One region of the Enterobacter sp. fkY84-1 genome, then DNA from elsewhere that is predicted to be linked to it. Evidence: predicted binding sites of a transcription regulator. Region 1 holds the regulator's gene; each other region holds the start of a gene.

The links. The regulator CRP, encoded in region 1, controls carbon source genes, mostly activating them, when cyclic AMP is high. The targets are predictions, from matches to a motif close to ATGTGANNNNNNTCACAT.
Region 2: the regulator CRP is predicted to act here: its motif matches at 1,660-1,677, upstream of ldtB (L,D-transpeptidase).
Region 3: the regulator CRP is predicted to act here: its motif matches at 1,143-1,160, upstream of epd (erythrose-4-phosphate dehydrogenase).
Region 4: the regulator CRP is predicted to act here: its motif matches at 1,719-1,736, upstream of ACEPLT_RS10975 (sugar transporter).

The regions. Positions count from the first base shown of each region.
Region 1 is NZ_CP169393.1:4,314,869-4,317,992, reverse strand. It holds gene ACEPLT_RS20735 (YccS/YhfK family putative transporter) at 1-1,244, opposite strand, end outside; gene crp (cAMP-activated global transcriptional regulator CRP) at 1,302-1,934, opposite strand; gene ACEPLT_RS20725 (OsmC family protein) at 2,246-2,650, shown strand; gene ACEPLT_RS20720 (phosphoribulokinase) at 2,735-3,124, opposite strand, start outside.
Region 2 is NZ_CP169393.1:1,413,056-1,416,179, forward strand. It holds gene ACEPLT_RS06640 (GntR family transcriptional regulator) at 1-598, shown strand, start outside; gene ldtB (L,D-transpeptidase) at 640-1,560, opposite strand; gene ACEPLT_RS06650 (ABC-F family ATPase) at 1,783-3,124, shown strand, end outside.
Region 3 is NZ_CP169393.1:3,916,398-3,919,521, reverse strand. It holds gene tkt (transketolase) at 1-1,028, shown strand, start outside; gene epd (erythrose-4-phosphate dehydrogenase) at 1,355-2,374, shown strand; gene pgk (phosphoglycerate kinase) at 2,424-3,124, shown strand, end outside.
Region 4 is NZ_CP169393.1:2,297,015-2,300,138, reverse strand. It holds gene ACEPLT_RS10985 (PhzF family phenazine biosynthesis protein) at 27-818, opposite strand; gene ACEPLT_RS10980 (PhzF family phenazine biosynthesis protein) at 846-1,634, opposite strand; gene ACEPLT_RS10975 (sugar transporter) at 1,812-3,008, shown strand; gene ACEPLT_RS10970 (MarC family NAAT transporter) at 3,102-3,124, opposite strand, start outside.

The DNA.
Region 1 (3,124 bases):
GCCCGGTGCAGAATACGCACCCGCGTGGCGCCGTAGCCGTTCTGGGTGACGAACAGCACGGTCATTAAGATCCAGTAGGGCTTCGGCAGATGCAGCGCCATGCCCATCAGGCTGGCGATACTGAGCATGACGCTAATTCGTGCGGCATTGCGCAGGGCGGACGATTTGAGAGATAGATAGCTTTTGAGCGCGGGCAACAGGGGAAGCCGTTTTTGTTTATCCGCCATCAGGTCGCGGGAATAAAGCGGGCGCTGGGTGCGTAGCACGCGGGCGATGCGGCTGAAGTGCCAGGCGGCAAACTGGCCGACCGGGTTATCCGGATGCTGACGGGCGATTTTCTCCAGCGCGCCGAGCTGTTTTTCCATGTTAAAGCGCGTGGGATAGCGGTGGTAGAGAATATCGTCAGCCAGCACGCGCAGGCGTGCCGAGACGGTCTGCGCGTTCCAGCGGATCACCGCTTCGGCGTGGCTGCGCTCAACCAGCTTTTGCACCTCCTGCGGGTGGTGCAGGCTAACAGAGATATGCTCCTGCAGATCCAGGCCTACCTGGAAGGTGCGCAGCAGCCGTTTGTACTCGTGGTTCTTGTTGGCGGCGAGCATATGCAGCTGCTGATAGCACTGGCTTATCAGATCCACCACCTTCTGCTGGCGCGTCAGCAGCGGCGGTAAGGCTTTTTCCGGATCGGTATGCTGGGTGAGCAGGGTGTATTTGGCTTCGCAGTATTCCGCCAACTGCACATAGAGCAGGCTCAGGGATTCGCGCAGCGGCTGTTCCCGCCACAGCCAGAACCAGAACCAGTTAAACAGCCCGTACCACAGTGTCCCCAGCGCGTAGATCAGTAGCGGCTCCCACACCGGCATATTCCCGGCGAGGCTCAGCGTGAAGATGGCCGCAATCAGCGAGGCGGGAAGCAGGCGGGCGTGCAGCGAGCTGATTTCCGCCGTGACGCCGAGCGTCATCGCCAGCACCGTCAGGATCAGCGGCAGCGGGATATCCCGGGCCAGTAAAAGCTGTACGGCAAGGCTACAGCCAGCAAACAGGCAGCCGCCCACGATCAGACGTTTGAAAAAGCGCTTATGCGGTGTGTCCAGGCCAGCAATGTTGCAGCAGGCGGGCACGAGGGAAAAGAGCAGGCCTTGCTGAAGGTGTCCGAGGATCAGGCCGATGGCCACGGGTAGACACAACACCAGCGTTTGTCGCAGTGCGTAGTTAACTTCCGGGTGATAGATCAGCCTGCGCCACATGAGGAGTAGAGACAAAAACGGCGTGACACCTTGCGATGGCACGCCGTTTAAGCGGAATTAACGCGTTCCGTAAACCACGATGGTTTTACCGTGGGCGGAGATCAGGTTTTGATCTTCCAGCATTTTCAGGATACGGCCCACTGTTTCACGGGAGCAACCGACGATTTGACCAATTTCCTGACGGGTAATTTTAATTTGCATGCCGTCCGGATGGGTCATGGCGTCCGGCTGTTTCGCCAGGTTCAGCAGAGTTTGTGCGATGCGGCCCGTCACGTCCAGGAAGGCGAGGTTGCCCACTTTCTCTGAGGTGACCTGCAGACGGCGCGCCATCTGGGAAGAGAGACGCATCAGAATGTCAGGGTTAACCTGAATCAGCTGACGGAACTTCTTGTAAGAAATTTCAGCCACTTCACATGCTGTCTTTGCACGAACCCAGGCGCTACGTTCCTGGCCCTCTTCAAACAGGCCCAGTTCACCGATGAAATCGCCCTGGTTCAGATAAGAAAGGATCATCTCTTTCCCTTCTTCATCTTTGATCAGCACTGCCACCGAGCCTTTAACGATGTAATACAACGTTTCCGCTTTTTCACCCTGGTGAATCAGCGTGCTCTTTGATGGGTACTTATGAATGTGGCAATGAGACAAGAACCATTCGAGAGTCGGGTCTGTTTGCGGTTTGCCAAGCACCATGCGCTGTTATCCTCTGTTATAAGCTGTCACCAGAGTCATCAGATGCATCCGGACTCTGGGGTTGCAATCGAATTCTTACCCATACCCTGGGAAGTCGGCTACCGTAACGTTTCGCAGCCAGTAAAGTTTGATGTCCTCTGCATACATGTGTAACGTCAATGTATTACTGTAGCATCCTGAGTGTTTTAGCATAGCTTTCGCCGCGTGTCTCCTGGTGTCTCGCTTCAGCATGATGCAGGTCGCCTTCCATTGCGAGAAATGTAACGCACGCGTAATCTGTCACCAAAAATGCAACGTTGGAGTTTAAGAATATGCAAGCGCGCGTGAAGTGGGTTGAAGGTTTAACGTTCCTGGGCGAGTCCGCGTCAGGACATCAGATTTTGATGGATGGTAACTCCGGCGATAAAGCGCCCAGCCCAATGGAAATGGTGCTGATGGCGGCAGGGGGATGCAGCGCCATTGACGTGGTGTCGATTCTGCAAAAAGGCCGTCATGACGTGACGGATTGTGAGGTCAAACTCACGTCAGAACGCCGCGAAGAGGCGCCACGCCTGTTCACCCACATCAATCTGCACTTTGTGGTCACCGGTAAAGAACTGAAAGACGCGGCGGTTTCACGTGCGGTGGACCTGTCTGCGGAGAAGTACTGCTCTGTGGCGTTAATGCTGGAGAAAGCGGTAAAAATCACCCATTCGTATGAAGTGATCGAGGCTTAATGTTTGGCGGGTGGCGCTTCGCTGACCCGCCCTACAAAAGCACGACCGTAGGCCCGGTAAGCGCAGCGCCACCGGGCAAAAAACTCACGCGATCTGTTTCCCTTCCATCAATCGCTCCACCAGCGGCGTCATGATGAGCTCCATCGCCAGCCCCATTTTTCCGCCCGGTACGACTAATGTATTCATGTGAGAAATAAACGAGCCCTGCAGCATCGCCAGCAGCCAGGGGTAGTCAATGCCTTCGAGATTGCGGAAATGGATCACCACAAAGCTCTCATCCAGGGATGGGATACTTTTGGCCGCGAACGGGTTGGAGGTGTCCACCGTCGGCACGCGCTGGAAGTTGATATGGGTGCGGGAAAACTGCGGCGTCAGGAAGTTGATGTAGTCTTCCATGGAGCGCACCACCGAATCCATCACTGCTTCGCGCGAGTGGCCGCGCTCGCTCATGTCACGCGTCAGCTTCTGGATCCA
Region 2 (3,124 bases), 1.8 Mb from region 1:
CCGGATGACCATCCAGCAGGCGATGCGCCAGCTGATCGTCGAAGGGCTGGTCTATACCCGCCAGGGGCAAGGGACGTTCATCCGCAAAAACTTCCTCCAGCTCTCGCAGTGGGATCTCTCCGGCAGCGACTATTTCGGTGCCACCAAAACCTGGGAACATCTGGGCACGGTTACCAGCCAGGTGGTGCATTTTGAACTGCGCTTCCCGAACGAAAAAGAGCAGGCGTCGCTGATGATTAACGCCGATGCGCCCGTCTATGACTTTATTCGTCTGCGCTTATTAAACGGCGAACCCATGTCGCTGGATTCCACGGTGATGCCGATGAATCTGGTGCCGGGCCTGACGAAAAGCCATCTTGAAGGTTCGGTGTTTCAGTACGTTCAGGAAACCCTGGGGCTGAAAATTATGGGGTCATACCGGGTGGTGCGGGCGCTAAAGCCCAACGCGCTGGACAGAGAGCATCTGGTCTGTGAGGAAACCGATCCGGTGCTGGAGGTGGAGCAGGTCATTTATCTGGAAGATGGCACCGCGCTGGAGTATGCCCACTGCCACTATCGGTACGACCACGGCGGGATTGTTATCGTGAATAACGGATAAAAAAAAGCGGGCCTTGAAGCCCGCTTTTTTAATGCGCGTGATTAATTCAGACGCACCGGCATACCGGAACGGTTCTGAATCGCCTGGTCGACGATGGTGGTTTCCACGTCAGGCTGAGAGGTCACGGACTGCACCGCGCTGTTCAGCGTAATCGGCACGATCTCGTTGTTGTTGATCTGGTCTTCGCTGGTGGACAGCGGGTTGTGCACTTCGATGTAGCGGCTGCCGTCTGGCTCAGACGTCGCTTTCACCGGTTCATTGATAAACTGCACGCGCGTACCCACCGGCACGTTTTCGAACAGGAACTTGATGTCGTCGTTACGCAGACGCACGCAGCCGTGGCTTACGCGCAGACCGATACCGAAGTTGGCGTTGGTGCCGTGAATCGCATACAGACGACCAATGTACAGGGCATACAGACCCATCGGGTTATCCGGGCCGGCTGGCACAACGGCTGGCAGCGGTTCGCCCGCAGCGATGTATTCCGCGTGCATTTTGGCGGTAGGGGTCCAGGTTGGGCCCGCTTTCTTACGTTCAACTTTGGTGGTCCAGTTCAGCGGGGTGTCTTTGCCCAGCTGGCCGATACCGATTGGCAGCACGATAACGGTGTTGGTGCCTTTCGGGTAGTAATACAGACGCATTTCGGCGCTGTTGATCACGATACCTTCATGAACGGTATCCGGCAGGATCAGCTGCTGAGGAATATTCAGCACGGTACCTGCTTTCGGCAGGTACGGGTCAACGCCCGGGTTCGCTTCCAGCATGTTAGACAGGCCCAGCTGGTACTGCGCGGCGAAATACTCCAGCGGCTGAGAGTTACCCTCAGGCACCGTCACCACCTGGTTTTGACCCACCAGACGGCTTCCGTCGGTCGGCAGGGGATACGTCACCGCAGACGCGGTCTTACAAAAACCTACTACGGCTAACGCCGCCGCAAAAAGCGCTGTTAATTTCATGTTCATGTTGTGCGAGGTATCTAAGCCATTCAGGCGATGAGTTGATAAGTCTGAATCTGTGATGGGAGCGCATTATATGTGCATTCCCGCTAACAGGGAATTCAGATGTGTACGAAATCACATTTTTTTCGATTTTGTTAAAGTTTAGTGGATTGCCGCAACACGGGATCTCAATTCGGAATTGTGGCATAATGCCGTGTTTATCACACTTTTCGCAGGAATCTCCCCGTGTTAGTTACCAGCAACGTCACTATGCAGTTTGGCAGTAAGCCGCTGTTCGAAAACATTTCCGTCAAATTTGGCGGCGGCAACCGTTACGGCCTGATTGGCGCCAACGGTAGCGGAAAATCCACCTTCATGAAGATCCTTGGCGGCGATCTGGAGCCGACCCTCGGCAACGTCTCGCTCGACCCTAACGAGCGTATCGGTAAGCTGCGTCAGGATCAGTTCGCCTTCGAAGCGTTCACCGTGCTGGACACCGTGATCATGGGGCACGCGGAGCTGTGGGAAGTGAAGCAGGAGCGCGATCGCATCTACGCGCTGGCCGAAATGAGCGAAGAAGATGGCTATAAGGTGGCCGATCTGGAAACGCAGTACGGCGAGATGGACGGTTACTCTGCGGAAGCGCGTGCGGGCGAGCTGCTGCTGGGCGTCGGCATTCCGGTTGAACAGCATTACGGCCCGATGAGCGAAGTTGCGCCAGGCTGGAAGCTGCGTGTGCTGCTGGCCCAGGCGCTGTTCTCTAACCCGGACATCCTGCTGCTCGACGAACCAACGAACAACCTGGACATCGACACCATCCGCTGGCTGGAGCAGACGCTCAACGACCGCGACAGCACCATGATCATCATCTCGCACGACCGTCACTTCCTGAACATGGTCTGTACGCACATGGCGGATCTGGACTACGGCGAGCTGCGCGTTTATCCGGGCAACTATGACGAGTACATGACGGCGGCCACTCAGGCGCGCGAGCGTCTGCTGGCGGACAACGCCAAGAAGAAAGCACAGATTGCGGACCTGCAGTCCTTCGTTAGCCGCTTCAGCGCCAACGCCTCTAAGTCGCGTCAGGCGACCTCGCGTGCGCGTCAGATCGACAAAATCAAGCTGGAAGAGGTTAAAGCCTCCAGCCGTCAGAACCCGTTCATCCGCTTCGAGCAGGACAAGAAGCTGTTCCGTAACGCGCTGGAAGTGGAGGCCCTTACCAAAGGCTTCGATGAAGGCCCGCTGTTTAAAAACTTCAACCTGCTGCTGGAAGTGGGCGAGAAGATTGCCATTCTGGGCGCCAACGGCGTGGGTAAATCCACCATGCTGAAAACCCTGGTCGGCGAACTGCAGCCGGACAACGGCACCGTGAAATGGTCCGAGAACGCGCAGATTGGCTACTACGCGCAGGATCATGAGTACGAATTCGAAAATGACCTGACCGTCTTCGACTGGATGAGCCAGTGGAAGCAGGAAGGCGACGACGAGCAGGCGGTGCGCAGTATCCTGGGCCGTCTGCTGTTCAGCCAGGACGACATCAAAAAGCCTGCTAAAGTGCTCTCCGGTGGCGAGAAAGGCCGCATGC
Region 3 (3,124 bases), 400 kb from region 1:
CGGCTGAATTCACCCGTCGTATGAAAGGTGACATGCCGTCTGACTTCGACGCGAAAGCGAACGAATTCATCGCTAAGCTGCAGGCGAACCCGTCTAAAATCGCGAGCCGTAAAGCGTCTCAGAATGCCATTGAAGCGTTCGGTCCTCTGCTGCCTGAATTCCTCGGCGGCTCCGCTGACCTGGCACCATCTAACCTGACCCTGTGGTCCGGTTCTAAGCCAATCAACGAAGACACTGCCGGTAACTACATCCATTACGGTGTACGTGAATTCGGTATGACTGCGATTGCCAACGGTATCTCCCTGCACGGTGGTTTCCTGCCGTACACCTCTACCTTCCTGATGTTCGTTGAATATGCGCGTAACGCCGTGCGTATGGCGGCGCTGATGAAACAGCGTCAGGTGATGGTCTATACCCACGACTCCATCGGTCTGGGCGAAGACGGCCCAACTCACCAGCCGGTAGAGCAGGTGGCTTCCCTGCGCGTGACCCCGAACATGAGCACATGGCGTCCGTGTGACCAGGTGGAATCCGCGGTAGCGTGGAAATACGGCGTTGAGCGTCAGGACGGTCCTACCGCGCTGATCCTCTCCCGTCAGAACCTGGCGCAGCAGGAACGTACCCCAGAGCAGCTGGCGAACATCGCGCGCGGCGGTTATGTGCTGAAAGATTGCGCGGGCCAGCCAGAGCTGATCTTCATCGCTACCGGTTCTGAAGTTGAGCTGGCCGTTGCTGCATGGGAAAAACTGACTGCCGAAGGCGTGAAGGCGCGCGTGGTTTCCATGCCGTCTACCGACGCGTTCGACAAGCAGGATGCGGCTTACCGTGAATCCGTACTGCCTAAAGCGGTTTCCGCCCGTGTGGCAGTGGAAGCGGGTATCGCTGACTACTGGTTCAAATATGTGGGCCTGAACGGCGCTATCGTCGGTATGACCACCTTCGGTGAATCTGCTCCGGCAGAACTGCTGTTCGAAGAGTTCGGCTTCACCGTTGAGAACGTTGTCGCGAAGGCGAAAGAACTGCTGTAATCACCATTTTGCCCGGTGGCGCTTATGCTTACCGGGCCTACAAATGGCTCGAAAGTAGGCCGGGTAAGCGCTAGCGCGCCACCCGGCTTTTTTGTAAGCATTATTCCACCTAAAATGTGACGCAAGTCATATAGCTCGCTTATTCATCTGGACAGACATTCCTTTTATTCCCCGATTCGCTTATTCTTGCTGAAGCGTTTCAGTCGATTAAATGTTCGACAAATGACCAATCAATCGCAGTTTGTGACAGCAAGGATTCCCCTTCGGGCGTAGCTGGATTACTCTTTCAGCCACCTCAAACTCAGGGATTGCTTTGCAGGAGATCTATGACCGTACGCGTAGCGATTAACGGCTTCGGTCGCATCGGGCGTAATGTGGTTCGTGCTTTGTATGAATCCGGACGTCGGGCGGAAATGACCGTGGTGGCAATCAATGAACTGGCGGATGCTGCGGGCATGGCGCATTTGTTGAAGTATGACACCAGCCACGGACGCTTTGCCTGGGATGTGCGCCAGGAAAGAGATCAGCTTTTTGTGGGTGATGACGCTATTCGTGTGCTGCATGAGAACAGCATCTCCGGGCTACCCTGGCGTGAACTGGGTGTGGATGTGGTGCTTGACTGTACCGGTGTGTATGGCAATCGCGAACATGGCGAAGCGCATCTCTCTGCAGGTGCGAAAAAAGTCCTGTTTTCTCATCCCGGCAGTAACGACCTCGACGCGACCGTCGTGTTTGGCGTCAACCAGCATGAGCTGCAAGCCGAACATCGCATTGTTTCCAACGCCTCCTGTACCACCAACTGCATTATTCCGGTCATCAAACTGTTAGACGATGCGTATGGCATTGAGTCCGGCACCGTGACCACGATTCACTCCGCCATGCACGATCAACAGGTCATTGACGCTTACCACCCGGATTTACGGCGCACGCGTGCAGCGAGCCAGTCAATCATTCCGGTGGATACAAAGCTGGCTGCTGGGATTACCCGAATTTTTCCGCAGTTCAACGATCGTTTTGAGGCGATTGCCGTGCGCGTCCCGACGATCAACGTCACCGCGATCGACCTTAGCGTGACGGTGAAAAAACCGGTAAAAGCCTGTGAAGTCAACCTGTTGCTGCAAAAAGCGGCACAGGGGGCATTTCATGGTATAGTTGACTATACGGAATTACCGTTGGTCTCAGTAGATTTTAACCACGACCCGCACAGCGCCATCGTCGATGGCACGCAAACGAGGGTCAGTGGCGCACACCTTATCAAGACGCTGGTCTGGTGTGATAACGAATGGGGCTTTGCTAACCGAATGCTCGACACCACGTTAGCAATGGCTGCTCAAGGTTTCAGGTAAGGCGCATCGTGCGTCTGCAAAACTTTAAGAATCAACGAGAGGATTCACCATGTCTGTAATTAAGATGACCGATCTGGATCTGGCTGGTAAACGCGTTTTCATCCGTGCCGATCTGAACGTACCGGTTAAAGATGGCAAAGTGACCAGCGACGCGCGTATCCGTGCATCTCTGCCAACCATCGAACTGGCTCTGAAGCAGGGCGCGAAAGTGATGGTCACCTCCCACCTGGGTCGTCCAACTGAAGGCGAGTACAACGAAGAGTTCTCTCTGCTGCCAGTGGTTAATTACCTGAAAGACAAACTGTCCAACCCGGTTCGCCTGGTGAAAGATTACCTGGACGGCGTTGACGTTGCAGCCGGTGAACTGGTTGTGCTGGAAAACGTTCGCTTCAACAAAGGCGAGAAGAAAGACGACGAAACCCTGTCCAAAAAATACGCTGCACTGTGCGACGTATTCGTGATGGATGCATTCGGTACGGCTCACCGTGCTCAGGCGTCTACCCATGGTATCGGTAAATTCGCAGACGTAGCGTGTGCCGGTCCTCTGCTGGCTGACGAACTGGAAGCGCTGGGTAAAGCACTGAAAGAGCCTGCTCGTCCGATGGTCGCTATCGTTGGTGGTTCTAAAGTTTCTACCAAACTGACCGTTCTGGATTCTCTGTCTAAAATCGCTGACCAGCTGATCGTTGGCGGTGGTATCGCGAACACCTTCGTTGCCGCTCAGGGCCACAACGTCGGTAAATCCCTGTA
Region 4 (3,124 bases), 2.0 Mb from region 1:
TACAATTAACTTATCGTACCGCTCCGTTAGCGCAAAAAGATTTTCCCTTTCAGATACAGGGTGGCCTGACCGCCAATCAGCACGCGGTCGCCCTTCATTTCGCAGCGCAGATCCCCGCCACGGTGCGCCCCCTGGTGGGCATAAAGTGACGTTTTACCCAGCTTTTCGCTCCAGTATGGGATCAGCATGCTGTGGGCGGATCCGGTAACCGGATCTTCCGGCACCCCTTCCCCCGGGCAGAAGAAGCGGCTGACGAAGTCATATTTTTCGCCCGGCGCCGTCACGCAGACCATTTTATCCAGCGGGATCATCGCCCCAATATCCGGCGTTAACGCTTCCACCTGCTGCTGGCTCTCCAGCACCACCAGGTAATCACGTCCGACGCGCACCTCTTTTGCGTCTGGGATGCCCAGGGCGCTAAACAGCAGCGCAGGTGGGTTCTCGACCACCTCGGTTGACCACGCGGGGAAGTTCAGCGTCAGCCAGTCGCCGCTGCGTTTGACCGTCAGCTCGCCCACGAAGCGCGTGGTGAAGGTAATTTCAGTGTGAGGATAGTCAAGGTATTCGAAAATAACGTGCGATGCGGCAAGCGTAGCATGGCCGCACAGGTTAATTTCATCGAGCGTGGTAAACCAGCGCAGTTCAAACCCACCGTCGGTGCGTACAAAAAAGGCGGTCTCAGACTGGTTATGCTGCTGCGCCATTTTGAGCAGCGTCTCGTCCGGCAGCCACGCTTCCAGAGGACATACCGCTGCCGCGTTGCCGCCAAAGGTTTTGTCGCTGAAGGCATCCACCAGATAAAAATCAATTTCCTGCATTGTCTCTTCCTCTCTTGTTATGGGTATTTAGCGCAGAAAAACTGTGCCTTTCAGATAAAGTGAAGCCTGTCCGCTCATCAGCACGCGCGAGCCTTTCAGCTCACAGCGCACGTCGCCGCCGCGCGCGGAAACCTGACGGGCAAGCATGGCTGTTTTCCCCAACCGTTCACCCCAGTATGGGATCAGCATGGTGTGCGCGGAGCCGGTGACCGGGTCTTCCGGAACGGATACCCCGGGGGAGAAAAAGCGGCTGACAAAATCGTATTCCCCCTCACCCCGTGCCGTCACGCTCACCTTATGCTCGCCCGGCGTCATCGCCGAAAAGCGTGGCGCGAGTGCTTCAACCTGCTGGCGATTGTCAAGCACGATCAGCCAGGCGCGCCCTTTGCGGGCTGCAACGTAATGACGGATACCGAGCGCCGAGAGCATCTCCGGCGGCGGCGTCTCTTCTTGGGTTGGACATGCCGGGAAGTCCAGCGTCATCCACTCCCCCTCCCGGCTGACCGTCAGGCGGCCAGAGGCGGTATCAAAGTGGATCCGCGAGTCGGGATAATCCAGTTCATTAAACAGAACGTACGCGGCGGCAAGGGTGGCGTGGCCGCAGAGATTGACTTCGGTAAGCGTGGTAAACCAGCGTAGCTCAATGCCTCCTTTAGTGCAGACGAAAAAGGCCGTTTCCGACTGATTATGCTGCTGTGCCATTTTCAGCAAGGTCTCATCGGGTAACCATTCCTTGAGCGGACAAACGGCGGCCGGGTTGCCGCCAAACGTGGTATTGCTGAACGCATCGACCAGATAAAAATCTATCTCCTGCATTGTCTTACCGCCTGTTTTTATTGTGTTGTTCTTTTATATTCAATGAAAACAGCGCTCCCGGCTACCGCTTTCATAAGGTAAATATTGAGATCTGCGTCACATAATGGTTGAGTTTTCGCCATTCAACGTTTTAAGATCGTCTCCTTTTCTTTTCAGCAACGAATCTCCGACATCCCTATGACAACGAACACAGTTTCCCGCAGGGTTGCGTGGCTACGCGTGGTCACGCTGGCAGTTGCCGCGTTTATTTTTAACACCACAGAATTTGTGCCGGTTGGGCTGTTGTCTGACATCGCTGACAGTTTCCAGATGGAAACGGCGCAGGTGGGCATTATGTTGACCATCTACGCCTGGGTAGTGGCGCTGATGTCATTGCCGTTTATGCTGCTGACCAGCCAGATTGAGCGGCGCAGGCTGCTGATCGGTCTGTTTGTCTTGTTCATCGCGAGCCACGTGCTGTCGTTTATGGCGTGGAATTTTACGGTGCTGGTCATCAGCCGCGTCGGTATCGCCTTTGCCCATGCGGTGTTCTGGTCGATCACCGCGTCGCTGGCGATTCGCCTGGCACCGGCGGGTAAACGCGCGCAGGCGCTAAGCCTGATTGCTACCGGTACCGCACTGGCGATGGTGCTGGGCCTGCCGATTGGCCGCATCGTGGGGCAATATTTCGGCTGGCGTACCACCTTCTTCGCCATCGGCATGGGCGCGCTGGTGACGCTGGTGTGTCTGATTAAGCTGCTGCCCGCGCTGCCGAGTGAGCATTCCGGCTCGCTGAAAAGCCTGCCGCTGCTGATGCGTCGCCCTGCGCTGCTGAGCATCTACCTGCTGACCGCCATCGTGGTAACGGCCCATTACACGGCGTACAGCTACATTGAGCCGTTTGTGCAGGTGGTAGCAGGCTTTAGCGCCAACTTTGCCACCGTCTTACTTCTGATCCTCGGCGGCGCGGGGATTATTGGCAGCGTGCTGTTCGGCAAGCTGGGTAACCGGCACGCCTCCTCGCTGGTAAGCAGCGCTATCGGCCTGCTGCTGGCCTGTCTGCTGTTGCTGATGTCCGCCGCGGGCAGTGAAAGCCATCTGGCGATCCTCAGCCTGTTCTGGGGCGTGGCGATCATGATTATTGGCCTGGGCATGCAGGTGAAGGTGCTGGCCCTGGCGCCGGATGCGACGGACGTCGCCATGTCGCTGTTCTCGGGAATTTTCAATCTGGGGATTGGCGCGGGTGCGCTGGTGGGTAACCAGGTCATCCTGCACGTGTCGATGTCGGCGATTGGCTATCTGGGTGCCATTCCGGCCCTGATGGCGCTGATCTGGTCCGTGCTTATCTTCCGTAAGTGGCCGGTGGCGCTGGAGGAACAGGGGCAGCACGGGTGAGGTTTGTTGGTGCCGGGTGGCGCTGCGCTTACCCGGCCTACAAAAAGACGGATTTCGTAGGCCGGGTAAGCGCAGCGCCACCCGGCAATGAACTTAATGATAGGTCTTAATAATTT